DNA from 4 places in the Streptomyces sp. NPDC006510 genome. Region 1 is predicted to be linked to each of the others. Evidence: riboswitches for the same ligand, from Rfam matches in the RefSeq annotation. Region 1 holds a riboswitch; each other region holds the start of a gene.
What was found. A riboswitch is a leader RNA that binds a small molecule or an ion and turns the genes downstream of it on or off. The one in region 1 is predicted to bind cobalamin.

Region 1 (7,685 bases):
GACTTCCCCTTGCCGATGCCGGTGTGCACCATCAGCAGCGGACGATTACGGCGCTGACGGGTGGTGAGCCCGTCGTCGGGCACGGTGGTCGGCTGTCCCTGCGGCATTACGCAGCCCTCCTGTTGGTTTCCTGAACGTCCTTGACGAGCCCGGCGATCGAGTCGGCCCGCAGCTCGTCGAGCGTGACGGCACTGCCCCCGAGATCGTGCGCGAGGCTTCCCGCGAGGCCGAGCCGTACCGGTCCCGACTCGCAGTCCACGACGACGGAGGCGATGCCCTCCGCCTCGTGCAGCCGCGCCGCCCGGGACGCCAGCGCCACCGGCTCGGGCCCCCCGGTCGCCCGCCCGTCGGTCACCACGACCAGCAGCGGCCGCCGTGACGGATCACGCAACCGCTCCACCCGCAGCACCTCATGGGCCTTCAGCAGCCCGGCCGCGACGGGGGTGCGGCCGCCGGTCGGCAGCTGCTCAAGCCGCGCCGCCGCCGCGTCCACCGACGAGGTCGGCGGCAGCGCCACCTCGGCGTCCTTGCCCCGGAAGGTGATCAGCCCGACCTTGTCCCGCCGCTGGTACGCGTCCAGCAGCAGCGAGAGGACCGCACCCTTCACGGCGGCCATCCGCTGCCGGGCGGCCATCGACCCGGAGGCGTCCACCACGAAGAGCACGAGATTCCCCTCGCGCCCCTCCCTCGTCGCCTGCCGCAGATCGTCCCGCCGGACCACCAGCCCGCGCCCGGACCGCCCCCGCGCCCGCTGATGCGGGGCGGCGGCCTGCACGGTCGCCGCCAGGTGCAGCTTGGTCAGGGCACCCTGCGGACGCCGCGAGCCGGTCGTACGCCCGTGCTCGGTACGCGCCCGGGACCGCCGCCCCGCCGCGCCCTCGCCCAGACCGGGAACGCTCAGCATCTTCGTGCGGAACGGCTCGGCAGCCCGTACTGGCTGCTGCTCACCGTTCCCGGCGGACTGCCCCCGGCCCTGTTCCTGTCCCTGGCCGGGCACGGACGGCGCGGGCGTGTCGCCGGCCTCGCCCTCGGGCTGCGGCGGCGTGTCGGGGCCGTCGCCCCGCGGGGGCCGGCCGCCGCCACCGGGGCCGTCCGGGTCCGGGTCGTCGTCCTCGCCGCTGTTCTGCTCCAGCGTGTCGTCGAGCTTGTCCTCGTCGAGGCCCGGCGCGTCGAACGGATTGCGCCGGCGCCGGTGGGGGAGCGCGAGCAGGGCCGCCTGCCGCACGTCCTCGGCGAGCACATCCGTACGTCCCGCCCAGGCGGCCAGTGCGGTGGCCGTCCGCGCCATCACGATGTCCGCGCGCATCCCGTCGACCTCGAAGGCTGCACAGGTGGCCGCGATCTGCCGCAACGCCGCGTCCCCGAGCCGCACTTCGGGCAGCAGCGCACGCGCGGCGACGATCCTCGCCCGCAACGCGTCCTCGTCGTCGGCCCACTTGGCGGCGAAGGCCGCGGGGTCGTCGTCGAAGGCGAGCCGCCGCCGTACGACCTCGACCCGCTGATCGGTCTCCCGGGACGCGGCGACCTCGACGGTCAGCCCGAAGCGGTCGAGCAACTGCGGCCGCAGCTCGCCCTCTTCGGGGTTCATCGTCCCGACGAGCAGGAAACGCGCCGCGTGCCGTACGGAGACACCTTCGCGCTCGACGTACGAGGCACCCATGGCGGCCGCGTCCAGCAACAGGTCCACGAGATGGTCGTGGAGCAGGTTGACCTCGTCGACGTAGAGAATCCCGCGATGTGCGTCGGCCAGCAGGCCCGGCTCGAACGCCTTCACGCCCTCCGCCAGCGCCCGTTCGATGTCGAGCGCCCCGACGAGCCGGTCCTCGGACGCGCCGACCGGCAGTTCCACCATCCGGGCGTCCCGCGACACGCCGGTCCCGATCTCATGGGGGCCGTCGGGACACGCCGGGTCCGGCGACACGGGATCGCAGGAGAAACGGCAGCCGGAGACGACGTCCACCTCCGGCAGCAGTGCCGAGAGCGCGCGTACGGCGGTGCTCTTCGCGGTGCCCTTCTCGCCCCGTACGAGCACGCCACCGATGTTCGGCGCAACGGAGTTGAGAAGCAGGGCCAGTTGCAGGTCCTGCTGCCCGACGACGGCGGTGAACGGGAAATGCGTGCTCACGGGGCGATCCCTCCTGCGGATGAATGGGCATGAAAAAAGCGGCCTCGGGACACACCGTTCATCGGCGTCCTCCGGGCGCTCCGGGGGCGATGAAGGGAAGCCCCGACGGGGCGCCCGACTCGATGAGCCGCAGCAACGCGTCGGTGTCCGCGTGTTCCTCGACGAGATCGCCGAGGCGGTCGAGCTGCTCCTCGCGCAGCGCCGCGAAACCGGTGTCGGGAGCGGGGACGAAACGCCGGCCGGCGGCCCGCGCGACCTCGGTCAGGAAGCGGCGGCGGAACTCGTCGCTCTCCAGCGAACCGTGCCAGTGGGTGCCCCACACGGCGTCGACCCGGCAGCCGTCCAGGAACGCCTCGCCGCCGCGTACGTCCGCCACGCCGTGGTGGATCTCGTACCCCTCGACCGGCGCGCCGAGCGACTCGCCGACGGGCCGGGCCAGGGTCTTCTCGCGGTCGAAGCGGATGCGTACCGGCAGCAGACCCAGGCCGTCGACGTGACCGGCCCGGGACTCGACCTCGTCCTCGATGTGTTCGCCGAGGATCTGGAAGCCGCCGCAGATGCCGAGCACCGGCCGGCCCTCGGCCGCGCGCCGCACCAGCGCGTCGGCGAGGCCGCGCTCGCGCAGCCAGGCCAGCGCCTTCACGGTGCCGCGGGTGCCCGGCACGACGACGAGATCGGCGTCGGACAGCTCCTCGGCGCGGTCCACGAATCTGACGACGACGCCGGGTTCGGCGGCCAGCGCGTCCACATCGGTGAAGTTCGACATCAGGGGCACCGCGCACACCGCGACGCGCAGCACGTCCTCGCCGTGCGGTGGCGCGACAACCGACTCGCGCACGGCTCCGCGCAACGAGACCCGCAGGCCGTCCTCCTCGTCGATGCCGAGGCCGTGGGCGAAGGGCAGCACCCCGTACGTCGGCCGACCGGTGATGTCCCGCAGCATCTCCAGGCCCGGCTCCAGCAGCGACACGTCGCCGCGGAACTTGTTGACGAGGTAGCCGGCGATCAGCGACTGGTCCTCCGCGCCGAGCAGCGCCGTGGTACCGAAGAACGAGGCGAAGACGCCACCGCGGTCGATGTCGCCGACGACCACCACCGGGAAGCGCGCCGCCCGTGCGATGCCCATGTTCACGATGTCCGTGCGCCGCAGATTGATCTCGGCCGGGCTGCCCGCCCCCTCGCAGATCACCGCGTCGTACGTGCCCCGGAGCTGCTCCAGGCAGTCCACGACCGTGGAGAGAAGCGCCTCCTGCCGGCCCCCGTGGTAGCCGCGTGCGCTCATCTCGCCGACCGGCTTCCCCATCAGGACGACCTGGCTGGAGCGGTCGCTGCCGGGCTTGAGCAGGACCGGGTTCATCAGCGCGGTCGGCTCGACGCGGGCCGCCTGGGCCTGCATGGCCTGGGCGCGCCCGATCTCGGCGCCCTCGCGGGTGACGAACGAATTGAGCGACATGTTCTGCGCCTTGAAGGGCGCCACCTTCACGCCCCGGCGCACGAGCCAGCGGCAGATGCCTGCCGTGATGACGCTCTTGCCCGCGTCGGAAGTGGTTCCGGCGACCAGCAGCCCGCCGCTCATGTGCTTCTCCGTCCTGCGATGCGAGGTCCCGCCACGTTCGTTCCGGCGATGCGGCGCTCCGCGATCCGGCGTGCGGCGAGGGCCGCGCCGAGCCGTCCCGCCACGCACACGCCGAGGGCCAGCGCACTCACCCGGCGCGACAGCCGCACCGCGCGCTCGATGTCCTCGACCTCCACCGCCCGGCCGGTCTCCCCGTTGAGCACCGGGCGGTGCTCGACCCGGCCGCCGTACGCGAGGGTCCCGCCGAGCCGTACGCCGAGCGCACCCGCGAACGAGGCCTCCACCGGGCCCGCGTTGGGGCTCGGGTGCTTGGCGGCATCGGCCCGCCAGGCGCGGACCGCTCCTCGCGGCCGTCCCCCGGCGGCCACGGCGAGCAGGGCCGTGAGCCGGGCGCCGGGCCAGCCCGCGAGGTCGTCGAGCCGGGCCGAGGCCCAGCCGTAGCGCCGGTGACGGGGCGATCTGTGACCGACCATGGCGTCGAGGGTGTTGGCGGCCCGGAAGCCGGCCAGCCCCGGGACTCCGGCCAGCGCGCCCCACACCAGGGCGCCGACCACGGCGTCCGAGGTGTTCTCCGCCACGGACTCCACCACGGCGCGGGCGATCTGCGGTCCGTCCAGGGACTGCGGGTCGCGCCCGCACAGATGCGGCAGCCGCGCACGGGCCAGATCGATGTCACCGGCCGCCAGGGCGCCGCCGATGGCCCGCGCCTCACGCCCCAGGGACGTACCGCCGACGACGGACCAGGTGGCGGCCGCGGTCAGTGCCACGGAGGCGGTGGGGCTGCGGCGCACGGCACGGGTGATCAGCACGGCACCACCCGCGGCGCCTCCGGCGCAGACCAGGGTGTGCAGCGCGCCCCACCCGCGGTGGTCGCGCCACAGCCGGCGCTCGACGCCCGCCGCGGCCCGCCCGAAGGCGGCGACCGGGTGCCCCCTGCGGGGGTCACCGAGCAGCAGATCGCCGATCAGACCGGCCGTGGCGCCGTACGCGAAGATGCGGTCGGCTCGCACGGCTCAGCCGGCCGTCGCGCCTCGGAGGACCTTCGTACAGGCGGCTCTCGTCGAGAGCGCCGAAACAGCGGACGCACGGCTGCCGGGCATGGCGATATGTCCTCACTCAGGGTCCGCGCCCTGGTTCGACGTGACCGGCGACGAGAGTCTCCTGGCTCCCGGATCCGCGGTTCCCCCGGCCTTCCAGCCCGCTCGCGCGTGCCGTGACTTCCGGTGTGGGGGACCGCTCCCCGGTGACAGTGGCGGGACCGCGCCGGATTCGCACCGGCTTCCTCTGCTGTCGCCGTAATTGGCTCCGGCAGTCCACCACGCTCTGCGAACGCCCGTCAACCTGCTGTTGACCTGCGGCGGCGCAGTGTGCTGATACCCACATCGGGCCGGACACCTGTGGTGTCCGGCCCGACGGGGGAGCGTGCGCGGGTGTGGCTCAGGCGACGATCAGATAGATCCCGTACGCGACGGCCGCCGCGCACAGCGCGAAGCAGACGTACGCGCCGGCGCGGGCCAGCAGCAGCGAGCCGCCGGAGCCGCCCTGCGCCGCCGGTTCCGGCTGCTTGGAGAGGCCGACGATGCCCAGGGTGAAGAGGCCCACCAGCGCGACGGTGACAACGAGGGAGACGCCGAATACGGAGCCGAGGGCTGCCCAGTCGATGTTCATGCTGAATCCTTAGACGGCTGACCTGTCGGCCGGCTCAGACGGTGGCGGGTCGCGCCGGGTCCTGGGTGGTTCCGGCCGGGGCCGGAATGGTGGTCATGAGGTTCTGCGCCGGTGCCTGGGCCGCGGCCGTGGTGGGCGGCGGGCTGACGGCGGCGATGGCCGTGGTGACGACGCCCGCGGGCTCGGCGTCGCCGTCCGCCGGCGCGACATCGCCGTGGCCGACGGGCTTGCGGCGGGACACCAGCCAGATCGCACCGGAGCCCACGACCAGCAGCGCCGCGACGACGACGACACCCCAGGTGCCCTGCTTGGTGAGGAGCTCCGCGCCCGCGCCGACCAGACCCGCGGCCGGCAGGGTCAGACCCCAGGCGACGAACATCCGGGTGGCGGTGGACCAGCGGACCACACCGCCCTGGCGGCCGAGGCCCGCGCCCATCACGGCGCCGGAGCAGGACTGGGTGGTGGAGAGGGAGAAACCGAGGTGCGAGGAGGCCAGGATGACCGTGGCGGCACTGGTCTGGGCGGCGAAGCCCTGCGGCGGCTTGAGGTCGGTGAGGCCGCTGCCCATGGTGCGGATGATGCGCCAGCCGCCCAGGTAGGTGCCGAGCGCGATGGCCGCACCGGCGCAGACGATGACCCAGACCGGCGGGTTGGCGCCCGGGTGCAGGACACCGCCGGTGACCAGGGCCAGGGTGATGATGCCCATGGTCTTCTGCGCGTCGTTGGTGCCGTGGGCGAGGGAGACCAGTCCGGCCGAGGCGATCTGGCCGGCGCGGTAACCCTTGGCGGTGGCCTTCTCCTGGGCGTCGTTGCGGACCTTCCCACCGATCCGGTACGTCAGCCGGGTGGCCAGCAGCGCGGCCAGTCCGGCGACGATCGGGGCGGCGACCGCGGGGAGCAGCACCTTGGTGACGACGGTGCCGCCGTTGACGGAGGACCAGCCCGCCGACATCACGGCCGCGCCGATCAGGCCGCCGAACAGTGCGTGCGATGAGCTGGACGGCAGTCCGACCAGCCAGGTCAGCAGATTCCACAGAATGGCGCCGACGAGTGCCGCGAAGATGACTTCTGTCCGCAACCCGTCCTCGTTGATGATCCCGCCGGAGATCGTCTTGGCGACCTCCACCGACAGGAACGCGCCGACGAGATTGAGAACGGCGGACATGGCCACCGCTGTCTTCGGTCTGAGTGCACCGGTCGAGATGGTGGTCGCCATCGCGTTCGCGGTGTCATGGAAACCGTTCGTGAAATCGAACACTAGAGCTGTCACGATCACAATCGCGAGTAGCAGCGTGATGTGTTCCATTTACCCAGGCAATCGTTCGACGTCATTGGCACGTGGACCGTAGGCAACCTGGGTGAACGGAAGATGAACTGGACAGGGCGCTGGGGTGTTCCCAAGCGGAGCAGGGTCATTCCGTTTGTTCCCGCGACGGGGAGCGCGGCCGGTTCCCGGCGGGGTCCGGTCCGGCCGATCGCATACCTGTTCGCCGCCGGGGCTGACAGGATCGGCGTATGAGCGATCAGCAGCGGGACGCGATCGGACGGGCCTGGGACGGAGTCGTCGCCACCGCCCGCAGGACGGCGGCCGAGGGCCTCGTCGTCGGAACCTCGGGAAACGTGTCGGCACGGATCGGCGACACCATCCTGGTCACCCCGAGCGGAGTGCCGTACGACCGGCTGGGCCCCGAGGACGCCGTCGGCGTCGATCCGGAGGGCAACCGCGTACTCGGCGAACTGGCCCCGACCAGCGAACTGCCGCTCCACCTCGCCGTCTACCGGAACACCGACGCCGCCGCCGTCGTGCACACCCACGCGGTGCACGCCACGGCCGTCTCCACGCTCGTCCCCGAGGTCCCGTCGGTCCACTACGCCGCCGCCATGCTGGGCGGCCCCGTCCGCGTCGCGGCCTACGCGCGCTACGGCACCGAGGAACTGGCCGAGAACATGCTGGCCGCCCTGCGCTACCGTACGGGCTGTCTGCTCCAGAACCACGGAACCGTCACCTACGGAGCCACCCTGGACCAGGCGTACGACCGGACCGCCCAGCTGGAATGGCTCTGCCGGCTCTGGCTCGCCGCGAGCTCCGTCCCCGGACGCACCCCGAACCTGCTCTCCCCGGAACAACTGCGCGATGTGCAGGAGGCGCTCAAGGGGTACGGACAGCCGGGCTGACCCGGCCGGCCCACCGGACGTCCGAGTCCGCTGGCAGGGTCCCGTGCCCGCCACGACACTGAAGCGGTGCGCCCGGCAACAGTTACGGCAGCAGCCGTCACCACGATCCTCGGCGTCGGTGCGGCAGCGGGCGCCGGCCGC
Region 2 (7,685 bases), on a different contig from region 1:
TATGTGCACTACGCGAAGCGGGCGCTGCGGGAGCTGGCCGCCGCCGACCGTGCCGTCCTCGATGTCGCCGACCTCTCCCGGGGGCATCTGCGCCTGGCGGTGACGCCGACCTTCACCGCGTATCTCATCGGCCCGCTGGTGGAGGCGCTGCACACGCACCATCCCGGCATCACGCTGGAGCTGCGGGAAATGACGCAGGACCGCATCGAAACGAGCCTTCTGGCCGACGATCTCGACCTCGGGATCGCCTTCGCGGGATCCCATCCGCCAGGCATCACCGCCACCGCGTTGTTCACCGAGACCCTCAGCCTCGTCGTCGCCACGCACCACGCCCGGGACCGAGGCGACCGGCCGCTGCCGGTGCGTGACCTGGCCGATCAGCAACTCGCGCTGCTCAGCAGCGACTTCGCCACCCGAACTCACATCGACAGCTACTTCGCCCAGCATCGCGTCAGCCCGCCGATCGCGGTGGAGGCCAACACGATCCAGGCCCTCACGGAAATCGTCCGGCGCACCGGATTGCTGGCCGCCGTGCTGCCCGACGCGGTCACGGACGACCACCCGCACCTCACGCCCATCCCCATCGACCCTCCGCTGCCCGCCCGTGTCGCCACCCTGTTGCACCGGGAGAGCGCCTACGAGAGCGCCGCCGCACGCGCCTTCACCGGGCTCGCCCGCAACCTGGTCCGCGCACGCGGCTACGCACCGGTCTGAGCACCCCCGTACCGCGGACGGCATACCGAATGCTGACGCCGAGTGATGAGAGAATTGAGGACATGACAGGGTCTGAGGACTTCGAGCCCGAGTCGGAGCGGGTCACACGCCTGCTGCGTGACGAGATCATCGACGGTGTGCGTGAGCCGGGCAGCAAGCTCGTCGAGCGCGAGCTCGCCGCGGAGCTCGGGGTGAGCAGGCTGCCCGTCCGAGAGGCCCTGAAGGCACTGGTCACCGAGGGGCTGGTGACGCCGAGGCCGCGGACATGGGCCGTTGTGCGGGAGTTCACGCCTGCGGACATCGAGGACCTCGATGAGGTCCGCGCGGCCCTTGAGACGCTGACCTTCCGGCTCGCCGCCCAACGGCGTACCCGCGCGGGACTCGAGAAGCTCCGCTCGGATCTCGACGCCGAACGGAAGGCGGCGGACAAGGGGGACGCCGTACGGGCCCGCCGGGCTGCCGCGGACTTCCACGAGACGGTGACCGCGCTGGCCGACAACGAACTCCTGAACGAGCTCCAGACCACCCTCCGCAGCAGGATGCGCTGGCTGCTGGGGCAGCACGACGACCTCGAAGGCGTCGCACACGAGCACGAGGGCCTGTACCGGGCGATCGCGGAGCGCGATGTCGTGGGCGTCGAAAAGCTGGCCGGCAAACACCTGGTGACAGGCCGCCACGCGGCTGCCGCGCGGCGCAAGCGCCAGGACTGAACGCAACGGCCCGGCCGGGGCGGCGGGCACGGCAACGGGCCGCCCCGAGAGCTCGGACGTAGACGATTCCGTCCGGGACATCCGGGCGGATCTCCGTGCCGATGTTCCGGTCGAGAAGGTCATCGAGCCGTTCGAGCGGGCCGACGAGCGCCCGCCCGCCGGCCCTGGCGACCCGCACGGCGGCGTCGGCCTTCGGCTTCATCGCGCCTTCGGCAAAGGCCGGTCGGGGGATCGCCTCCGGTGATGCCGTGAGAATGTCCCCGCTGTTCGGGCGTCCCTCAGTTCTCACTGACGAAGTCGCCGTCCGTGGGCATCGCGAGCATGTCCGCCTTGAGTTCCGCGGCCGGAGCCGCCGAGGCGAGGTCCTTGTCCACGACCGCCTGCAAGCCCCCCAGCGGCCACGGAGCTCTCCTCAGCGCCCTTGCCGCGGTATTCGTCTTCGTCAACCTCGGCTCCGTGTGCAGTCACAGGTGACGTGGCCGTGTTCGCCGGCCGGGGCGCGTCGGTGGGGGGACAGGGGGCCGGCTCCGGTGACCGAGGGCTTCTGCCGGGCGGCGGTGTCACCGCCCGACGGGGCGGGTGGATCCAACGGTTGGTTACTGGTCGGGGTCGGAGTGGCAGCCGGTGTCGTGGCAGCCTTCTGCGTCCCGCGCGTCGTGGCGGAGTACCGCACCCGCAACCGGGCCGAGTTCCAGGACGCTGCCGCGGTCGTCGATCCGACCGTGCGGGCCGCCTTCTGCCGAGGGGCATGGGCACTCGCCGTCACGGCCCTCCTGTGGCCGGCCGCATGCGTGGTGAGCGTGGTCTCGCTCGTGGGCTCCGCCCACATGGGGTCGGGGGCGTTCGGAGTGACGGCGACCGTGTTCCTGGCCGTCATCGGGATCACGGTGGCCACCGGCGTGGCGTTGCGCCGCCTGCTCGGCGGTGTCCCGTCCGGGGCCCTGATCGGCATGATGGGCATCGGCTACGTCGGTTCGGTGTCCGAGGCAGGGGTCAGCGGCCCGCAGCAGATCGCGGGGGCCGGTCTCGCCGGGTTCGCGGGCCTGCTGATGCTGGTGCTGGACCGGGCGCATCGCACGGCGCGCAGAGCGGGTGCGGCTCGCGAGTAGCGGCCGTGCGCGGTCCGGGGCGTACCGGAATCACCCTCTGACGATGAATCAGGGCATTCACGCTAAGCTGCGAGTGCCCCGCGGGGGAAGTCCGGTCGAAATCCGGCGCTGACCCGCAACGGTAGGCGGAGCCTGGCATGTGGCCCCGTAAGCCCGATTACCCGCGGTGGTGAAGGCTCCTGTCAATTCGCCGTGGACTGCGAGTGGTGCTGCGCAGGGCGCTCCGCGTCCGGGCTGCTCCTTTGATCACGTAGGTGCACGGCCCGAGGCGAAAGCGATCCGCCCGTGGCCACACCCCTCGACCGTAGACCTGCCGTGCCGTCGCGCACGTCCCGCGCCGGATCAGGGCCCGCGCCGCCCCGGCGTGTGTCACTGCCGCTGCTCCTGATCACCCTGTGCGCCGTGCTCCTGGTCTCGCTCGTCTGCGGGGCGGGGATCGGGGCGTCGGGGCTCACCTGGGGCGAAGTGCTGCGTTGTCTGTGGGCCGGGCTGACCGGCGGCCGAATAACCCCCGACCAGGTCCCGGCGTACACCATCGTCTGGGAACTGCGCTTTCCGCGGGCTGTGCTGGCCGCGGTCGTCGGGGCCGGACTCGCGGCCATCGGCGTCGCCGTACAGGCCATGGTCCGCAATGCCCTCGCCGACCCGTTCGTCCTCGGGATCTCCTCGGGTGCGGCCGTCGGCGCCAACGCCGTGCTCATCTTCGGAGCCTTCGGCGCGCTGGGCATCTGGGCGCTGTCCACGGCGGCGTTCCTGTCCGCGCTCCTCGCCATGATGCTGGTGTACGCGATCGCACGCACCGCTCGCGGTCTGACCCCGGTGCGGCTCGTCCTGACCGGCACCGCGATGTACTACGGCTTCTCGGCCGTCACCACGTTCATGGTCTTCGCGGCCGAGCGCGGTGAAGCCGCCCGCTCCGCGATGATGTGGATGCTCGGCAGCCTCGGCGGAGCCAACTGGTCCTCCGTGCCGATCGCCGCGGCGGCCGTGCTCGGCGGTCTCGCCCACCTCGCCTGGTCGGCGCGCCGGCTGAACGCCCTCGCCATGGGCGACGAGACCGCGGCCGCGCTGGGCGTGGACGCGGGGCGGCTGCGCAAGGAGTTGTTCCTGGTCTCCGCGGCCGTCACGGGGGCGGTGGTCGCGGTGAGCGGTGCGATCGGCTTCGTCGGCCTGATGGTGCCGCACGCCGTACGGATGCTGGTCGGCGCGGACCACCGCCGGCTGCTGGCCGTCGCACCACTGGCGGGCGCTGTTCTGCTGATCTGGGTGGACATCCTCTCCCGGGTGGTGCTCGCGCCCGCCGAACTGCCGGTGGGCGTGCTGACCGCGGTCATCGGCGTGCCGTGCTTCGTACTGCTGATGCGCCGTCGTTCCTACACGTTCGGAGGCGCGTGATGCGGATCGACATCGAGGATCTGACGGTCGAGATCGCCGGCGCGCGGCTGGTGGAGGAGGTCACGCTGGGAGCGGCGGAGGGGCAGCTCGTCGGTCTCGTCGGGCCCAACGGCAGTGGGAAGTCCACCCTGTTGCGCTGCGTCTACCGGGCGCTGCGTCCCTCGGCCGGCACGGTGCGGCTCGGCGGCGAGGACCTGTACGCGATGAGCGCACGCGAAGGCGCCCGTCGGCTGGCCGCACTGCCCCAGGAGGCGGTCACCGAATTCGACTTCACCGTTGCCGAGGTCGTGGCGATGGGCCGGCTGCCGCACCAGTCGTCGGTGGGCCGGACCACCGACGAGGACCGGCAGGCGTGCCGGACCGCGCTCGCTGGAGTCGGCGCCGGCCACCTCGCCGACCGCGGCTTCCTCACCCTCTCCGGCGGCGAGAAGCAGCGGGTGCTGATCGCCCGCGCCCTGGCACAGCAGCCCCGGCTGCTGGTGCTCGACGAACCGACCAACCATCTGGACATCGCACAGCAACTGGAAGTGCTGGCGCTGGTACGCGACAGCGGGCTGACCGTCCTCACCGCGCTGCACGATCTCAATCTCGCCGCACTCCACTGCGACCTGCTCCATGTCATCGACAGCGGGCGGATCGTCGCGTCCGGCGCTCCGCACGACGTGCTCACCCCCGAGTTGCTGGCCGAGGTCTTCGGCGTACGGGCACACCGCGTCCCGCATCCGGAGACCGGCGCCGTACAGCTGCTCTTCGACCGTCTCCGCCCCGCTCGATCCGATTCCTGAGGAGTCGCTTCCCCCATGCCCAACCCCGTACGCCCCGCCGCACTCGTGCTCTCCGCCGTCCTGGTCCTCACCGGCTGCGGTGCGGAAATCACCCCTCGCCAGGAAGAGAGGAGTGGTGCTCGCACAGCCGGGGACCACTATCCGGTGACCATCGAGAACTGCGGCCGGCAGAACACCTACGACAAGGCCCCGCAGCGCGTGGTCACCAATGACGTCGGCATCACCGAGATCATGTTCGCGCTCGGACTCGAGGTCCACATGGCGGGTTATGTGATGCCCGAGGACAAGGGCGACCTCACGTCCGTTCCCTGGAAGGACGGCTACCGAAGGACCAAGTGGCTTTCCAGGAAGAGCATCAACAAGGAGCTGGTCCTCGACGTCCGTGCCGATCTGGTCTTCGCAGGATGGAACTACGGATTCAACGAGGGCGACGGGTTCACTCCCGCCGAGCTCCGAAAAGTGGGCATCGGCTCATATCTGCTGAGCGAGTCGTGCCGCAACGGCCGCGGGAAAGCACGCGGGGTGATGGCGCCACTCGATGCGCTCTACACCGATTTGCGGAACCTGGGAAAGATATTCGACGTGGAGGACCGTGCGGACACCCTCATCGCGACGTTCCGGAAGCAGGTGGCCGAAGCGCAGGCCGCGGCGCCGAAGGGTGCTGACCGCCCGCGGGTCTTCCTCTACGACGACGGGCGGGACAAGCCGCTGACCTCCGGTGCCTACGCCGGACCGCACGACATCATCACCAAGGCGGGTGGTGATCACGTCATGAAGGACCTCAAGGACAGCTGGGTGACGGTGGGCTGGGAGACCGTGGTCGAACGTGACCCCGAGGTGATCGTGATCAACGACTACGGTGACACCGGCGCGGCGCAGAAGGAGAAATTCCTGAAGTCCTATCCGCCGCTGGCGAACGTCTCGGCCATCAAGAACGATCGCATCTTTGTCCTCGATTACGCGGACCTGGTGGAAAGTCCGCGCAATCCCGCGGCCATCAGCTCACTTGCCGCATATCTGAGGAAAGCGACTGCCTAGGGCCTTTCGTTCGGATCAGGCCGGGCTCGCGGGGTCCGGCCTGATCCAAAAGAAAGACCCTGGAGCAGGCTCGGGGCGGCCACCTGGCCGTCGCCCGATCATGGCCGGACAGTAGAGTTCGGCTGCGTCATCCCCTGAACACCGAGGTACCGGCCGTGACTCTCGCACCACCCGAACAACCCGTCCCACCTGCGGTGACCGTCGTGGGAATCGGCGCCGACGGGTGGGCGGGACTGCCCGACGCGGCGCGCGCGGAACTGGCCGGCGCACAGGTTCTCATCGGTGGCGGGCGGCAACTCGACCTGCTCCCGCCGGCCTGCCGGGGGCAACGGGTGCCGTGGCCCTCGCCGTTGCGGCCGGCCGTCCCCGGCCTGCTCGCCGCGCACGCCGGGAGCAGGATCGCCGTCCTGGCCAGCGGCGACCCGATGTTCTACGGCATCGGCCGGGCACTCACCGAAGTGCTCGGCGCCGACGCGCTGAGGATCCTGCCCCACCCGTCGTCCGTGTCCTACGCCTGTGCCCGGATCGGCTGGCCGCTGGAGGACACCGAGGTCGTCACCCTGGTCGGCCGCCCCGCCGCCCGGCTGGCCGCCGCACTGCACGACGGCCGACGGGTACTGGCCCTCAGCGCGGACGCCGGCACTCCGGCCGCGGTGGCCGGGCTGCTGCGCGAACAGGGCTTCGGCCCGAGTCGTCTGCGCGTGCTCGAACAGCTCGGCGGAGCGGACGAAGCCTGCGTGGAGGGCACCGCGGACCACTGGCCGCACCCACCGGGCGACCCGCTGAACATCATCGCGATCGAATGCCGGCGCGCCCCCGGCACCCCGCGCCTCGGTGCCGTCCCGGGCCTGCCCGACGAGGCGTACGAACACGACGGGCAGCTCACCAAGCGGCACATCCGGGCCGCGACCCTCGGTGTGCTCGCGCCCGCCCCCGGCGAACTCCTGTGGGACATCGGCGGAGGCTCGGGGTCCATCGCGATCGAATGGATGCGGAGCCACCCGTCCTGCCGGGCGATCACCGTGGAACGCGATCCGGCGCGGGCCGAACGCATCGCACGCAACGCCGACCGTCTCGGGGTACCTGCCCTGCGTGTGGTCACCGGCCGGGCCCCCGGAAACCTGGCCGAACTGCCCACACCTGATGCCGTGTTCATCGGCGGCGGGCTGACCGCGCCCGGCCTTCTCGACACCTGCTGGGACGCGCTGCCGGCCGGCGGACGCCTGGTCGCCAATACGGTCACGCTGGAGTCCGAGGCGCTGCTCGCCGAGGCACACCACAGGCACGGCGGTGACCTGGTCCGGCTCGCGGTCGCGCATGCCGTGCCGGTCGGCGGCTTCACCGGCTGGCGGCAGGCCATGCCGGTCACCCAGTGGTCCGTACGCAAACCCTCGATCAGTCCCGATGCGGAACGCTCAGCGCAAGAGCCCGCGCAAGACCCAGGAGACAACACATGACCGTGTATTTCATCGGCGCGGGCCCCGGGGCGGCCGACCTGATCACCGTGCGCGGCGCCCGCACGCTCGCCTCCTGCGGGGTGTGTCTGTACGCGGGCAGCCTGGTGCCCCGGGAACTGCTCGCCGAATGCCCCCCGGACGCCCGCCTGGTGGACACCGCGCAGCTCGACATCGACCAGATCACCGCCGAGCTGACCGCCGCGCACCGGGCCGGCCACGACGTGGCCCGGCTGCACTCGGGCGATCCCTCGGTGTTCAGCGCGGTCAATGAGCAGATGCGTCGGCTCGACGAGGCCGGGGTGCCCTACGAAGTGGTGCCCGGCGTACCCGCGTTCGCGGCCGCGGCGGCGGCGCTCAAGCGGGAGTTGACCGTACCGACCGTCGGCCAGACCGTCATCCTCACCCGGGTGGCCAACCGCGCGACCGCGATGCCGGAGGGCGAGGACCTGGCCACGCTGGGCCGCAGCGGCGCCCTGA
Region 3 (7,685 bases), on a different contig from region 1:
CTGCACTGCCATGCTCGCCATCTCTTCCAACAAAGCCCTACACGGAACGGTGCGTACGACCGGGGCGGCGGGTCGGGACCCGCCGCCCCGGCGCGGGACGCGCTACTTGCGACTACTGCTGCTGGCTGAGGCGCTTGTTGAGCTCGCCCTCGACCTGCTTGGCGGCCTCGGCGGGCGACTTGCCCTGGAGAACCAGCGTCATGTAGGTCTTGATCGGGTTCGGCGGGTTCTCGACCGGCGCCCACTCCGGGATCAGCGGCGTGGTGCCACCGGACTTGGCGGCGGCAGGACCGGCCGCCTCGGCGGCGGGCTGGCCGACGGTGTACTTCTGCATGGCGTCGTTCTTCGGGGACCAGCCGGCCTCCTTGATGAGCGCGCCGTCGTTCTGCTCGGAGAGCGCGATCTTCAGGAACTCCTTGGCCAGGTCCTGGTTCTTGCTGCCCGCGGCCACGGCGAGGTTGGAGCCGCCGAGGAAGACGCCCTCGGGCTTGTCGGCCGTCTCACCGGGGATGGTGAAGAAGCCGATGTCGTCCTTGAGCTTCGGGTTGGCCTTGATGGCGGTGCCGGCCTCGTAGCCCATGGCGATGATGGCGCCGGTCTTGCCCTTGGCGAAGACCTCGGCCTGCTGCGGGGTGGCCTCGTCCTTGTCCTTGGGGGCCTTGGAGAAGGCCTGGTACTGCTTGTAGACGTCCATGGCCTCGGCGACCTTCGGGTCGGCCAGGTTGGAGACGTACTTGTCGCCTTCCTTCTTCACCGGCGAGACGTCCTTGCCGACGAGCAGGCCGTCGAAGAAGTACCAGTTCTGGCCGGGCAGGTAGATCGGCTCGGCGTCGCCCTTCTTCTCGATGGCCTCGAACGCCTTGAAGAGGTCGGCGCGGGTCTTCGGCGTCTCGGTGACACCGGCGTCCTTGAAGACCTTCTTGTTGTACATGACGACGCGGTTGCCCACGTACCACGGCAGGGCGTACTGCTTGCCGTCGAAGACGGAGGGCTGGTTGACGCCGTCGGCCCAGGCGGAGCCGATCTCCTGCTTCAGGTCACCGAGCTCGGCAAGACCACCGGTCTTGGCGTACGCCGGGGTCTGAGTGTTGCCGATCTCCAGGACGTCCGGCGGGTTGGACTCGGAGAGGGCGGTGGTGACCTTCTGCTGAATGCCGTTCCAGTCCTGGACTTCGATCTTCAGCTTGGCCTTGGTCTTCTTCTCGAACTCCTCGGTGACCGTCTTGGTCCACCCGTCCGGGTTCGAGCCGGACATCGTCCACACCGTCAGGGTCTGGCCCTTGTACGCGTCCGGACCGGCCTTCTTGCCGCTGTCGCCGCCGTCGTCGGACCCACACGCCGCGAGGCCGATCATCATGCCCGCGACGCCGATCGCCGCGATGAGCTTGCGCTTCACGCCAAACCCTCCTCAGGGAAACTGCAACCCCGCCCACCGCGAAGACATTCGACGAGTACTGCTGGGGCTGGACCTGGTCTTTAATGGTTTAGACCAGTACCGGGAGCTTGGCCTAGACCTTTAGGGGTGTCAAGGGTGTATAAGAAGTGCACTCGCGTCCGTTATAGGACCGACACCTAAGGGAGGGCGACCAGCCGTGACCGGACCGTGCCACCATGTGAGCCGCGACAGACGGAGGAGCCGGTGACGGCAGCAACGCAAGCGTCGGGAAGGCGGACCATGGGTGCCGACGGGGGCAGTACGGAGAACGAGACGGGCGCGGCCACGCGGACGGCGCGCGTCCCGAAGTACTACCGGCTGAAGCGACATCTGCTCGACATGACGGACACCATGCCGCCGGGCACCCCCGTGCCGCCGGAGCGGACCCTGGCCGCCGAGTTCGACACCTCGCGCACCACCGTGCGCCAGGCGCTCCAGGAGCTGGTCGTCGAGGGTCGGCTGGAGCGCATCCAGGGCAAGGGCACCTTCGTGGCCAAGCCGAAGGTCTCGCAGGCCCTGCAACTCACCTCGTACACCGAGGACATGCGCGCCCAGGGCCTCGAACCGACCTCCCAGCTGCTGGACATCGGCTATGTGACGGCCGACGACACGCTCGCGGGGCTGCTCGACATCACCACGGGCGGCCGGGTGCTGCGGATCGAGCGGCTGCGGCTGGCCAGCGGTGAGCCGATGGCGATCGAGACCACGCACCTTTCGGCCAAACGCTTTCCCGCGCTGCGCCGTTCACTGGTGAAGTACACCTCCCTCTACACCGCGCTGGCGGAGGTGTACGACGTACGGCTGGCCGAGGCCGAGGAGACCATCGAGACCTCGCTGGCCACGCCGCGCGAGGCCGGTCTGCTCGGTACGGACGTGGGCCTGCCGATGCTGATGCTCTCCCGGCACTCGCTCGACGGACAGGGCGAGCCGGTGGAGTGGGTGCGCTCGGTCTACCGCGGCGACCGGTACAAGTTCGTGGCGCGCCTGAAGCGGCCCACGGACTGAGCCCGGCGCTCGCGGCCCCCGTGGAAGGCATCACTCCGCGGGGGCCTTTCGCCTGCCTTGGTGCGGACCAACTGTCGTACGTCTGGAGAGATTGCGAACATACGTACCCGCTTGACGGACCGTTGCCGGACCGCAATGCGGGCAGGGGGTGACGGTGACCGGAAGCCTCCCCTAGATTTCCTGCGCATTACAAGGTGATCAGCGAGGGGACGGAGTCGCCGCATGCCAGCAGACCCAGAAGGAAAGCCACCGACCGTCACACCGGTCCGGGTGGTCATCGCCCTCTGTCTCATCGCGCCGTTCGTGGCGATGCTCTGGGTGAGTTCGTACGCGAAGGTGGACCCCACCTTCATCGGCATTCCGTTCTTCTACTGGTACCAGATGCTCTGGGTGCTGATCTCCACCGCGCTCACGATGGTCGCGTACAAGCTGTGGCAGCGTGACCAGCGCGCCCGCAAGGGAGGTGAGTCGGCATGAAGGACGGCGTGAACGGCGTCGCGCTCGGCGTCTTCATCTTCTTCTTCGTGGCCGTCACGGTCATGGGCTTCCTGGCGGCGCGCTGGCGCAAGGCCGAGAACGAGGCCAGCCTCGACGAATGGGGCCTGGGCGGACGGTCGTTCGGCACCTGGGTCACCTGGTTCCTGCTCGGCGGCGACCTGTACACCGCGTACACCTTCGTCGCCGTTCCCGCGGCGATCTACGCGGCGGGCGCAGCGGGCTTCTTCGCCGTGCCGTACACGATCCTCGTGTATCCATTGATCTTCACCTTCCTGCCGCGGCTGTGGTCGGTCTCGCACAAGCACGGGTACGTCACCACCTCGGACTTCGTGCGCGGGCGCTTCGGCTCGAAGGGCCTCTCGCTGGCGGTCGCCGTCACCGGCATCCTCGCCACGATGCCGTACATCGCGCTCCAGCTCGTCGGCATCCAGGCGGTGCTGGACGTGATGGGCGTCGGCGGCGGCGAGAACACCCACTGGTTCATCAAGGACCTGCCGCTGCTGATCGCGTTCGCGGTGCTCGCCGCGTACACCTACTCGTCCGGTCTGCGGGCGCCCGCGCTGATCGCGTTCGTCAAGGACGGGCTGATCTACCTGGTCATCGCGGTGGCGATCATCTACATCCCGATCAAGCTCGGCGGCTTCGACGACATCTTCGCCAAGGCGGGCGAGGCGTTCTCGCAGACCAACCCGGCCACCGGCAAGCCGCGCGGCGCGCTCGCGCCGGGCGAGGCGGGCCATTGGGGGTACGCCACCCTGGCGCTGGGCTCGGCGCTGGCGCTGTTCATGTATCCGCACTCGATCACGGCGACACTCTCCAGCCGCAGCCGCAACGTGATCCGGCGCAACACCACGATCCTGCCGCTGTACTCGCTGATGCTGGGTCTGCTGGCGCTGCTCGGCTTCATGGCCATCGCCGCCGGGATCAAGGTGGACAACGGTCAGCTGGCCATTCCCCAGCTGTTCGAGAACATGTTCCCGGACTGGTTCGCGGGCGTCGCGTTCGCCGCCATCGGCATCGGCGCGCTGGTGCCCGCCGCGATCATGTCGATCGCCGCGGCGAACCTCTTCACCCGCAACATCTACAAGGACTTCCTGAAGCCGGACGCGACCCCGGAGCAGGAGACCAAGGTCTCCAAGCTGGTGTCGCTGCTGGTCAAGGTCGGCGCGCTCGCCTTCGTCCTCACCATGGACAAGACGGTCGCGATCAACTTCCAGCTGCTCGGCGGCATCTGGATCCTCCAGACGATGCCGGCCCTGGTCGGCGGCCTGTTCACCCGCTGGTTCCACCGCTGGGCGCTGCTCGCGGGCTGGGCGGTCGGCATGGTGTACGGGACGGTCGCCGCGTACGGTGTCGCCAGCCCGACCCAGGCGCACTTCGGCGGCTCGTCCAAGGAGATCCCGGGGATCGGCGAGATCGGCTACATCGGCCTCACCGCGTTCGTGCTGAACGTGGTGGTGACGGTGGCGCTCACCTTCGTCCTGAACGCTATGAAGGCGCCCGCCGGGATCGACGAGACCTCCCCGGCCGACTACACCGCCGACGCGGGCGACCCGGGTGTCAGCACGAAGCTCCCGCCGGCCACGGCGGGGGCGCCGGGCGGTCACTGACGACGCGGCCCACGGCCTGCCGACGGCCCGTCGAGCCCCCTCCAGCGGGGCGCGGCGGGCCGTCGGCACGATCGGGGCCCACCGGCCCGGGAAAGGGCCGTACGGCTCATTCTGTGGGCCCGGCTCGACCGAGTGACACAACATGTGGGGGCTGCCTCATCGGGCAGCCCCCACATGTATGCTCATCCTCGCTGTCGCCGCAGGGGAATCCGGTGCGAATCCGGAACTGTCCCGCAACGGTGTATTCAGTGCGCTTTTGTGCACCCCGAGCCAGTCCGATGACCTGCCGGCAGCGCATCCGGCTCGACCGAACCGGATGCCCAGACGTCCGGGCCTCGCGGTTGGGCCGGTGGACGCCGTGCGGAGTGCCGCCCTGCCCGGGTGTGCGTCCGTCCGGCTGCCCCGTTCCCCGCCGGCCCAGAGCCGAGCGAGGGAGAGCACCACGTGACCATCGCGCCAGCCGATCCGGCTTCAGTCGCCGCGTCCGCAGCAGCCGAGTCCGGGGCCGCCGCACAGGACGGACCGGGAACCGCACTGCTGCGGACCCTGACCGACCTGACCGCCGATCTGCCCGACACCGACCCCGGCCGGGTCGCCGCTGCCGCGCTGCGCGGCCGCAGCGCGCGGGCGGACGAGGCCGAGCTGCGGTCGCTGGCCACCGAGGCCGCCGCGGGGCTGATCTCCGAGGACCCCGCCTACTCCCGGCTCGCCGCCCGGCTCCTGACCCTCACCATCGCGGACGAGGCGGCCGGTCAGGGCGCGGTCTCCTTCTCCGCCTCGGTCGCCGTCGGGCACCGCGAGGGCCTGATCGCTGACCGCACCGCCGGGTTCGTCGCCCGCCACGCGGCCGCACTCGACGCGCTGGTGGAGCGTGCGCTCGCCGACGGCGCGGACGACCGCTTCGGCTACTTCGGGCTGCGGACCCTGCACAGCCGCTATCTGCTGCGCCACCCGCACACCCGTCAGGTCATCGAGACGCCCCAGCACTTCATGCTGCGGGTCGCGTCCGGGCTGGCCGAGGACGAGTCGCAGCGCGCCGTGGACGAAGTGGCGGCGCTGTACGGGCTGATGAGCCGGCTCGACTACCTCCCCTCCTCCCCCACGCTGTTCAACTCCGGCACCCGGCACCCGCAGATGTCCTCCTGCTATCTGCTGGACTCCCCGCTGGACGAGCTCGACTCGATCTACGACCGCTACCACCAGGTGGCCCGGCTCTCGAAGCACGCGGGCGGCATCGGTCTGTCGTACTCCCGCATCCGCTCCCGCGGTTCGCTGATCCGTGGCACCAACGGGCACTCCAACGGCATCGTGCCGTTCCTGAAGACGCTCGACGCCTCCGTCGCCGCGGTGAACCAGGGGGGCCGCCGCAAGGGTGCCGCCGCCGTCTACCTGGAGACCTGGCACGCGGACATCGAGGAGTTCCTGGAGCTGCGCGACAACACGGGTGAGGACCAGCGGCGCACGCACAACCTCAACCTGGCGCACTGGATCCCGGACGAGTTCATGCGCCGGGTCGACGCGGACGGCGAGTGGTCGCTGTTCTCGCCCGCCGACGTGCCCGGACTGGTCGACCTGTGGGGCGAGGAGTTCGACGCCGCCTACCGGGCCGCGGAGGCCGCGGGGCTGGCCCGCAAGTCGCTCCCGGCCCGTGAGCTGTACGGCCGGATGATGCGCACCCTCGCGCAGACCGGCCAGGGCTGGATGACGTTCAAGGACGCCTCCAACCGGACCGCGAACCAGACCGCCGAGCCGGGCAGCGTCGTCCACTCGTCGAATCTGTGCACCGAGATCCTCGAAGTCACCGACGACGGCGAGACGGCCGTCTGCAACCTGGGTTCGGTCAACCTCGGCGCGTTCGTCGCCGACGGCGACATCGACTGGGAGCGGCTGGACGCCACCGTCCGCACCGCCGTGACCTTCCTGGACCGGGTCGTCGACATCAACTTCTACCCGACCGAGCAGGCCGGCCGCTCCAACGCGAAGTGGCGCCCGGTGGGCCTGGGCGCCATGGGTCTCCAGGACGTCTTCTTCCAGCTGCGGCTGCCCTTCGACTCCCCCGAGGCCCGCGCGCTCTCCACGAAGATCTCCGAGCGGATCATGCTCGCCGCGTACGAGTCGTCCTGCGACCTCGCCGAGAGGTCCGGTCCGCTGCCGGCCTGGTCCCAGACGCGTGCCGCCCGCGGTGTGCTGCACCCCGACCACTACGACACCGAGCTGAACTGGCCGGAGCGGTGGGAGGCGCTGCGCGCCCGCGTCGCGAAGAGCGGGATGCGCAACTCGCTGCTGCTCGCCATCGCGCCGACGGCGACGATCGCCTCGATCGCGGGCGTGTACGAGTGCATCGAGCCGCAGGTCTCCAACCTGTTCAAGCGCGAGACGCTCAGCGGTGAGTTCCTCCAGGTCAACGCGTATCTGGTGGATGAGCTGAAGCAGCTCGGGGTGTGGGACGCGCGCACCCGTGAGGCGCTGCGCGAGGCCAGCGGTTCGGTGCAGGGCTTCGCCTGGATCCCGGAGGAGGTGCGGGCGCTGTACCGCACGGCGTGGGAGATCCCGCAGCGCGGTCTGATCGACATGGCGGCGGCCCGTACGCCGTTCCTGGACCAGAGCCAGTCGCTGAACCTGTTCCTGGAGACGCCGACGATCGGCAAGCTCTCCTCGATGTACGCGTACGCCTGGAAGCAGGGGCTGAAGACGACGTACTACCTGCGCTCGCGCCCGGCGACCCGGATCGCCCGTGCCGCCTCCGGCCAGGCCGCGGCCGCCGCCCCCATTCCCGTACAGCAGGCTTCGGCGCCCGACGCGGACGCGATCGCCTGCTCCCTCGAAAACCCCGAGTCCTGCGAGGCCTGCCAGTAATGAGCACCACCGAGAACAAGAACCTGCTGGACCCGGGCTTCGAACTGACCCTGCGGCCCATGCGCTACCCGGACTTCTACGAGCGCTACCGCGACGCGATCAAGAACACCTGGACGGTGGAGGAGGTCGATCTGCACTCCGACGTCGCCGACCTCGCCAAGCTGTCCCCCGGCGAGCAGCACATGATCGGCCGGCTGGTCGCGTTCTTCGCGACGGGTGACTCGATCGTCTCGAACAACCTCGTGCTGACGCTGTACAAGCACATCAACTCCCCCGAGGCG
Region 4 (7,685 bases), on a different contig from region 1:
GGCCGCCTCGTGATCGTCGGCGGCGGCGTGGTCGGCGTGGAGATGGCCACCGTCTGGCAGGCCCTCGGCGCCCGGGTGACGATGCTGATCCGCGGCAAGGGCCTCCTGCCGAAGATGGAGCCCTTCGCCGGCGAACTGGTCGGGCAGGCCCTCACCGAGGCGGGCGCCGACATCCGCACCGGGGCCTCGGTCGCCGCCGTACGGCGCGCGGTGCCGGACGGCCCGGTCACCGTGGAACTGGACGGCGGCGGACGCATCGAGGCCGACGAGATCCTCTTCGCCACCGGCCGGGCCCCGCGCACCGACGACCTCGGACTGGAAACGGTGGGCCTGGAGCCCGGCACCTGGCTCCCCGTCGACGACAGCTGCCGCGTCGAGGGCACCACCTGGCTCTACGCGGTCGGCGATGCCAACCACCGGGCGCTCCTCACCCACCAGGGCAAGTACCAGGCACGCATCGCGGGCGCCGCGATCGCCGCCCGCGCCGCCGACGTACCGCTGCTGGAGACCGACCGCTGGGGCGCCCACGCCGCCACCGCCGACCATGCGGCCGTCCCCCAGGTCGTCTTCACCGACCCGGAGGCCGCCTCGGTCGGCCTCACCCTCGCCGAGGCCGAGCGGGCCGGCCACCGGGTGCGGGCCGTCGATCACGACCTCGCCGCGGTGGCCGGTTCCGGCCTGTACGCGGACGGATACCGGGGCCGCGCCCGCATGGTCGTGGACCTCGACCGGGAGGTCCTGCTCGGTGTCACCTTCGTCGGACCGGGCATCGGCGAGCTGCTGCACTCGGCGACGATCGCGGTCGCGGGCGAGGTCCCCATCGACCGGCTGTGGCACGCCGTACCCGCGTACCCGACGATCAGCGAGGTCTGGCTGCGCCTGCTGGAGGCGTACCGGGACGCGTAGGCCCTCGATACGGGGCGGCATCCGTACCGGCCGTGACGACGGCCGCCAGCAGCGACTTCGTGTACGGGTGCCGGGCGCGTCGCACAACAGGATGCCGGGCGACGGTGCGAGGGCGCGGGCGATGGCGACGCGTTCGCTCGCCATCCTCGGCGGGCGGGGCGGCCGCAACCAGTCGCTGCGGATGCTGTGACCAGGACTCACCGGCAGGGGCCGACGGACCGGACCCGGCCGAACGGTCAGGCCGGCGGCCGGAGATCGCTGGTGGTGACGCGCACGTGGTCGACGACGAGTTGCTGCGGGAAGGAGGTGCTGCCGTCGGGGTCGCCCGGCCAGTAGCCGCCCACCGCGAGGTTCAGGATCAGGAAGAAGGGCTTGTCGAACACCCAGGCGTTGCCCCCGAGGTCGGCGGGCGTACGGCGCTGGTAGACGTTTCCGTCCACCGACCAGGTCACCGAGCCGGGCGCCCAGTCGACCGCGAAGGTGTGGAAGTCGTCGGCGAACGCCTGGCCGCCGGGCAGGGTGTAGGCGGCGCCGATGCCACCGGAACCGGAGTAGCCCGGCCCGTGCAACGTGCCGTGGACCGTGGACGGTTCGAATCCGACGTTCTCCATGACGTCGATCTCGCCCGAGTCGGGCCAGCCGACCTGGCCGATGTCGTCGCCCAGCATCCAGAAGGCCGGCCACATGCCCTGACCGCGCGGCACCTTCATCCTCGCCTCGACGTGCCCGTATGTCTGGGTGAACTTGCCGGAGGTGTTCAGCCGTGCCGAGGTGTACTCACAAGTGCCGTACCAGCACTGGTAGTTGTTCGGACTCTCGCGGCGCGCGGTGATGACCAGATGGCCCTGGCCGTCGAGTGCCGCGTTGCTGTTCCCGGCCGTGTAGTACTGCCGTTCATGGTTGTTGACGTTGTCGCCGGTCTCGGTCTGCCACTTGGCGCTGTCCACGGCGGAGCCGGCGGGGCCGGCGAAGTCATCGGTGAACGTTGCTGCCGCGGCCCGGGCTCCGGGCGCGGGCGTTCCGGCCGCGAGACCGGAAGAGGCCGATACGAGGGTGAGTACGGAGATCGCGGCCACGAGCAGGCGGCGGGGGAGGCGGGGGGAGGTCATGGGGTTTCCTTCCCGTGCGGAATGGAGCAGTCGAGCTTTTGCCATGCATATGACAAATGCTCGTTGTGGGGGGAGCAGGGAGAGGTCTTGGTTCTGTATGTGATTTAAGAAGTGAACCAAAGCGGTGTCAAGACCTTGGTACGGACCACACTTCTTGCATCCAGCGGTTGCGCGAGGGGGGTCCGGGATCAGTCGCCCGGTGCGGGGGACAGCGGCTGTCCGCACCGAAGGTTCCACCGGCCGGCCCGTCCACCGAGCCCGGTCAGTGTGAGTGGGGCGACATCCAGCCGCCAGTACGCCTCCACCGGCAGGGCGAGTGCCACGACGACCACCGCCCGCACCACCGCCGGCTCGACGACCCCCAGTACGCGGTGGCCCTCGTCGCCCTCGGTGGACTCCAGTGTCTCCAGCCAGCGTCCGGTCCGGGCGCAGAGCTCCAGCAGGGACTCGCCACCATGGGGAGTTGCCGCAGGGTCGGTCAGCCAGGCCGAGACCGCCTCCGGCTCGGCCGCGCTCACCGCTGCCAGCCGTCGGCCGCTCCACCGGCCCATGTCCCAGCCACGGACGGCCGGTTCGGGCCCGGCGCGAAGCCCCAACGCGTCGGCAGTCCCGGCGCATCGCTCGGACGGCCCGCGCAGATACCGGTCGGCGGCGGGCACCGCTGACGCGACGGCCCGGGCGTGGCGGGCCCCGGCCGCGTCGAGCGGTGCGTCACCGTCGAAACGGGCCTCGCGCAGCGCGGCGTTGAGCGCCGGTGAGATCAACATCACCTGTATCGCCATGACCGGGTCAACTCCTTGAACTCTGGCCCCTCGGGTGTGCCCACCATGGCATCCGGGCGGTCCGGTTCGCCGTCGGCACCATGGCAGGGGCCGCCTCCAAGGAGTATCGTCACGACGAACATGGCGTAGGTGCGACGGAAGTCCGGTGAGAATCCGGCACGGTCGCGCCACTGTGAACCCGCCTCCGCGCGGGAAGTCAGACCCGGCACCTACGCCTCAGGCACCACGATCGGGACGCGTGTTCCCTCAGGAGGTTCTGCCATGGCACAGACCGTTGCGCCCCCCACCGCCGTACCGGCGATCACTCCCATCTCCCCGAAGGCCATTGCCCCTTGGGCGGTCTTCTTCGGCATCCTCATGCTCGTACTGCTGTACTTCGTCGGCGCCGAGCAGGGCGCCACCGCGGTCATTTCCGGCGAAGGTGTCCACGAGTGGGTCCACGACGGCCGCCACCTCCTCGGTTTCCCCTGCCACTGACGTACCGTCCGATCCAGGGGAAACCTCATGAACTCCATATCTGTCAGAGCTCTGCTCGTCCGCGGCATGCTGGCCGGCCTCGCCGCGGGTGTGCTCGCTCTGCTCGTCGCCTACTTCCTCGGCGAGTCGCGTGTGGACGCGGCCATCGCCCTTGAGGAGTCGCACAACCACCACCATGACGGCGGCGAGGAGCTGGTCAGCCGCACCGTGCAGTCCACCGTCGGCCTCGCCACCGGGGTACTGGTCTTCGGTGTGGCGGTCGGCGGTATCGCCGCCCTCGTCTTCTGCTACGCCCTCGGCCGGATCGGCAGATTCGGCCCGCGGGCCACGGCCGCCCTGATCGCGGGTGCGGCCCTGCTGACGGTGTACGTCGTGCCGTTCCTGAAGTACCCGGCCAACCCACCTGCCGTCGGCAACCCCGACACCATCGGCCGGCGTACCGCGCTGTTCTTCCTCATGGTCGCCCTGAGCGTGCTGCTGGCCGTCGCCGCGGTCATTCTCGGCAGGCGGCTGGCTCACGGGCTGGGCAACTGGAACGCGACGATCACGGCAACCGCCGCCTACCTCCTGGTGATCGGGCTCGCCTACGCGTTCCTGCCCTCGTACAACGAAGTGGGCAAGGACTTCCCGGCCGCCCTGCTGTGGGAGTTCCGTCTGAGCACCCTCGCCGTGCAGGCCACCCTCTGGGTGACCTTCGGTCTCGTCTTCGGCGCTCTGACGGACCGGCTGCTCGCGCCGGGGACCGGCACCGTCACAACAGGAAACGGCCCCGCGAACCGGGCAGCTCCGGCGGCCGGCTGACCGGATCAACGCCTGCGGGCCGATGAGCGGAACCCCGCCGGGAGCTCCCGGCGGGGTTCCGGCGTTCCGCTGCCGCGCACCGGCCGGTCCGGCGCTCGACGGCCACGGGTCACTCCCCGGTCTGCGGGACCCAGTCGATCCGGTAGTGCTTCAACCGCTCGTCCTCCTTCACCAGGTGCATGCCGGCGGCTTCCATGACGCGCTGGGACGCGATGTTGCCCAGGTCGGTGTCACCGTGCACACAGCTCACCCCCTGATCACGGGCGAACAGGAGCAGGGCGCGCAAGGCCTCGGAGGCGTAACCCATCCCCTGGGCCGAGGGGACCAGGCCGTAACCGATCGTGACGTGCCTGTTCTCGTCCGGCGCGCCGTGGAATCCCATTCCGCCGATCACCAGTCCGTCCGTGCGCCGGCGTATCTCGTACGAGCCGAAGGGGCTGGGGTCGCCGGTCGTCGCACAGGTGTCGAGGAAGCGCCCGGCCGCGGCCACCTCGCCGGGGGACGGGTAGCCGGGCGCCCAGAGGGCCCCGTCTCCCGGCGTGCCCGACACCACCCGCAAGGCGTCGGAGGCGTTCATCGGGTGGAGCAGGAGGCGCGGGGTCTCAAGATCGGTCATGGGCGAGTGAAGTATCACGCGGGCCGGGCGGACGTCATCCGAATTGACCGGGAGACGCCCGCCGACCGCGGGGGTCCGGAGGGCTCGTCGGGCTCCTCCCGGACTCACCCGGCGGCAGGACCCTGGCTGTCCTTCCGGCCCGCATCGAAGTCGAAGTCCCCGGAGAACGCCGCCGCCATCCGCAGATGACCGGCCGCCTCCGCGCTCCGCCCCTGGCGCTCAAGGGTGCGGCCCAGCATCAGCCGCGCATAGTGCTCGACCGGGTCGCGCTCCAGCACCGCCCGCAGCTCCGTCTCGGCCTTGCCGAGCCGTGCCGAGTGGTAGTAGGTCCGGGCCAGCAGCAGACGCGGCGACACCTGCTCCGGGACCTCCTCCACCAGCCCCTCCAGGATCCGGGCCGCGGTCATGTACTCCTTCGCCTCGAAGAACATCTGCGCACGGTCCCAGCGATCGGCAGCCGTACCGAACTCGTAGTAGGTGTCGCTCACTTGCCCTCCTCTGTCACGGACCGTCCGGATCGTGCCCGGCTCCGTCCAACCGCCGGCCCAGCTGTCGCTCGACCACCCTGCGATTGCCGGAACGCCGAGTGATGATTGAATATTCCACTAAATTGTCGGCGTGGGTACCAGTACTCACGGGCCCGCACAGGAATAGGTTGAGCGCCATGAGCAATCTCGATCGCCAGGCCGCACTCTCCGTCTGCGGAGGGCGGGGCTTCGTCGTCGCCGAGCCCGTACGTGAACTCCTCACACCCCGCCACGTCCGGCTGGGCGAGTCCACCGAGGTCCGCAGGCTGCTGCCCAACCTGGGCCGCCGGATGGTCGGAGCCTGGGCCTTTGTCGATCATTACGGCCCCGACGACATCGCGGGCGAACCCGGGATGCAAGTGCCGCCCCACCCTCACATGGGCCTGCAGACGGTCAGCTGGCTGCACGACGGCGAGGTCCTGCACCGGGACAGCCTCGGCAGTCTCCGCACGATCCGCCCGCGCGAACTGGGACTGATGACCTCCGGCCGGGCCATCAGCCACTCCGAGGAGAGCCCGAAGGCCCACGCGAGGTTTCTGCACGGCGCCCAGCTCTGGGTCGCCCTGCCGGACGCCCACCGCCATGTCGAGCCCCACTTCCAGCACCACACCGACCTGCCGACCGTCTCGGCCCCCGGCCTCACCGCCACCCTGATCCTGGGCGAACTCGACGGCACCGCCTCGCCCGGCACCGCGTACACCCCGATCGTCGGCGCCGACATCGCCCTGGCCGCCGGCGCTGAGGCCCGACTGCCGCTCGACCCGGACTTCGAGTACGCGGTGCTCTCCATGTCCGGCCAGGCCGAGGTCGACGGCGTGCCAGTGCTTCCCGGTTCCATGCTCTACCTCGGCTGCGGCCGCACCGCACTTCCCTTGCGCGCGGACTCCGACGCGGGCCTCATGCTCCTCGGTGGCGAGCCCTTCGAGGAGGAGATCGTCATGTGGTGGAACTTCATCGGGCGGTCCCACGAGGAGATCGAGGAGGCCCGGCAGGCGTGGGCGGAGGGCTCCCGCTTTGGTGAGGTGCACGGCTACGACGGCGGCCGGCTGCCTGCTCCCGCACTGCCGCCGGTGGCGCTGAAACCGCGGGGACGGGTGCGCTGACCTGGGGTGACGTGCCCTCCGACGCTCCCCGTTGCGTGCGCTCGGGCGGCGGTCAGATCGCGGGTCGAGCCGGGCAGCGCCGCAGACGCCCGGATCAGACGTCCGAAGGGATCGGTGAGGACCTGGACGTTCATGCCGTGGCGCTCGCGCCCCCCGGAGTAGTACGGAGTGTCGGCGGCGATCCGGTCGATCTGCAGGAGGGTGCCGTCCAGGATCACGAACGCCTTCGTCGAGGACGGGCGCCCGGTTTGCAGTGCCTGCTTATCAGCGGCTGAACCACGGCGACCGTCCGCGGCACCAGTGCGTCGACTGCGGAGAGATGGGGGCCGTCGACCGTCGCCGCTCCCGGGCACGGTGCGTGGCCTGGGAGCGGCGAGGCATGGGATCTCCGGGTGCGGACTCATGTCGAGCTTGAATCGCCCGTACGGTTTACATGGGTCGGGAGAAGCGGTGCATGGGCATCGGCGGACACCATGACCGCGTGTCGGGCCCAGTCTGCAACCTCGGAGGCTCCGGTGTGTCGGTCAGGCCGAGCGCAGGGCGTCCGTCGGGGACACCCTGGCTGCGCGCAGTGCCGGGTAGATTCCGGCGACGGCCGCCACCAGTACCGACACCAGGGGGCTGGCGATGACCGTGTAGAGCGGGATGGAGGCGGGCCAGCCCTGTACGAGGGCGTAGCCGTAGACCGCGAGGCCGCCCACGAACAGCCCGCCGACTCCTCCGATGAGGCCCATCAGTACGGCCTCGATGAGGAACTGAACGGCGATCTGGCCACCTCGGGCCCCCAGCGCGCGGCGCAGTCCGACCTCGCCGCGGCGTTCCATCACTCCCACGACCATGGTGTTGGCGATGCCGACGCCGCCCACGAGCAGGGCGACCGCAGCGAGGGCGAGGACCAGTCCGGTGAGGGAGTTCTTGGTCTCGGCCCGTGCCGTGTACAGGTCGGAAGGGCGGCTGACGGCGACCGTGCTCGGGTTGGCGGGGTCGGCGGTGGCTCCGGCAACGGTCTGTACGCCAGGGACGCGTTCGGGGTGGGCCCTGAGGTAGACCATGGCGGCGGTGCCGTCCGCGCCCAGGTGGGCGGTGGCCTCGGGCCAGCCGACCAGGGCGGCGGTGCCGAGCTCGGGTGCGAGCTCGTTCGGGGCCAGGATTCCGGTGACGACGAACCACTGTCCGCCCAGCCAGACCCGCTCGCCCGGCGCGGTCACGCCGAGCCGGAGTGCGGCCTGGTCGCCGAGCACGGTCACCGGGAGGTTCTCGCTCGCCCTGTCCAGCCAGTGCCCGCTCCGCAGGGTGGCGTGCAGGACGTCGAGCAGGTTGAGCCGGGCGGCCAGTACGGTGAGGCTGTTGGTCTGCTGCGCTGG

Region 2: another riboswitch for cobalamin. It lies ahead of ABZY11_RS40405 (iron ABC transporter permease); the one in region 1 lies ahead of ABZY11_RS25895 (cobalamin biosynthesis protein).
Region 3: another riboswitch for cobalamin. It lies ahead of ABZY11_RS30840 (ribonucleoside-diphosphate reductase subunit alpha); the one in region 1 lies ahead of ABZY11_RS25895 (cobalamin biosynthesis protein).
Region 4: another riboswitch for cobalamin. It lies ahead of ABZY11_RS34405 (CbtB-domain containing protein); the one in region 1 lies ahead of ABZY11_RS25895 (cobalamin biosynthesis protein).

The regions. Positions count from the first base shown of each region.
Region 1 covers NZ_JBEXPH010000095.1:24,706-32,390, forward strand. The annotation lists gene cobO (cob(I)yrinic acid a,c-diamide adenosyltransferase) at 1-107, opposite strand, end outside; gene ABZY11_RS25885 (putative cobaltochelatase) at 107-2,125, opposite strand; gene ABZY11_RS25890 (cobyric acid synthase) at 2,184-3,701, opposite strand; gene ABZY11_RS25895 (cobalamin biosynthesis protein) at 3,698-4,711, opposite strand; cobalamin riboswitch at 4,856-4,987, opposite strand; gene ABZY11_RS25900 (hypothetical protein) at 5,139-5,369, opposite strand; gene ABZY11_RS25905 (inorganic phosphate transporter) at 5,404-6,675, opposite strand; gene ABZY11_RS25910 (class II aldolase/adducin family protein) at 6,885-7,544, shown strand.
Region 2 covers NZ_JBEXPH010000272.1:867-8,551, forward strand. The annotation lists gene cynR (transcriptional regulator CynR) at 1-714, shown strand, start outside; gene ABZY11_RS40390 (GntR family transcriptional regulator) at 777-1,424, shown strand; gene ABZY11_RS40395 (hypothetical protein) at 1,703-1,870, opposite strand; gene ABZY11_RS40400 (hypothetical protein) at 2,054-2,533, shown strand; cobalamin riboswitch at 2,577-2,717, shown strand; gene ABZY11_RS40405 (iron ABC transporter permease) at 2,819-3,928, shown strand; gene ABZY11_RS40410 (ABC transporter ATP-binding protein) at 3,928-4,713, shown strand; gene ABZY11_RS40415 (ABC transporter substrate-binding protein) at 4,729-5,751, shown strand; gene cbiE (precorrin-6y C5,15-methyltransferase (decarboxylating) subunit CbiE) at 5,946-7,208, shown strand; gene cobM (precorrin-4 C(11)-methyltransferase) at 7,205-7,685, shown strand, end outside.
Region 3 covers NZ_JBEXPH010000134.1:6,186-13,870, reverse strand. The annotation lists gene ABZY11_RS30865 (sugar ABC transporter permease) at 1-12, opposite strand, end outside; gene ABZY11_RS30860 (extracellular solute-binding protein) at 113-1,396, opposite strand; gene ABZY11_RS30855 (GntR family transcriptional regulator) at 1,676-2,440, shown strand; gene ABZY11_RS30850 (DUF3311 domain-containing protein) at 2,663-2,917, shown strand; gene mctP (monocarboxylate uptake permease MctP) at 2,914-4,548, shown strand; cobalamin riboswitch at 4,724-4,854, shown strand; gene ABZY11_RS30840 (ribonucleoside-diphosphate reductase subunit alpha) at 4,993-7,404, shown strand; gene ABZY11_RS30835 (ribonucleotide-diphosphate reductase subunit beta) at 7,404-7,685, shown strand, end outside.
Region 4 covers NZ_JBEXPH010000170.1:3,816-11,500, forward strand. The annotation lists gene ABZY11_RS34390 (NAD(P)/FAD-dependent oxidoreductase) at 1-906, shown strand, start outside; partial or broken gene ABZY11_RS34395 (glycoside hydrolase family 16 protein) at 1,161-2,015, opposite strand; gene ABZY11_RS34400 (phosphoglycerate mutase family protein) at 2,204-2,797, opposite strand; adenosylcobalamin (AdoCbl) riboswitch at 2,907-3,055, shown strand; gene ABZY11_RS34405 (CbtB-domain containing protein) at 3,059-3,274, shown strand; gene ABZY11_RS34410 (CbtA family protein) at 3,302-4,075, shown strand; gene ABZY11_RS34415 (GNAT family N-acetyltransferase) at 4,185-4,691, opposite strand; gene ABZY11_RS34420 (tetratricopeptide repeat protein) at 4,796-5,179, opposite strand; gene ABZY11_RS34425 (pirin family protein) at 5,356-6,321, shown strand; partial or broken gene ABZY11_RS34430 (transposase family protein) at 6,357-6,548, opposite strand; gene ABZY11_RS34435 (ABC transporter permease) at 6,846-7,685, opposite strand, start outside.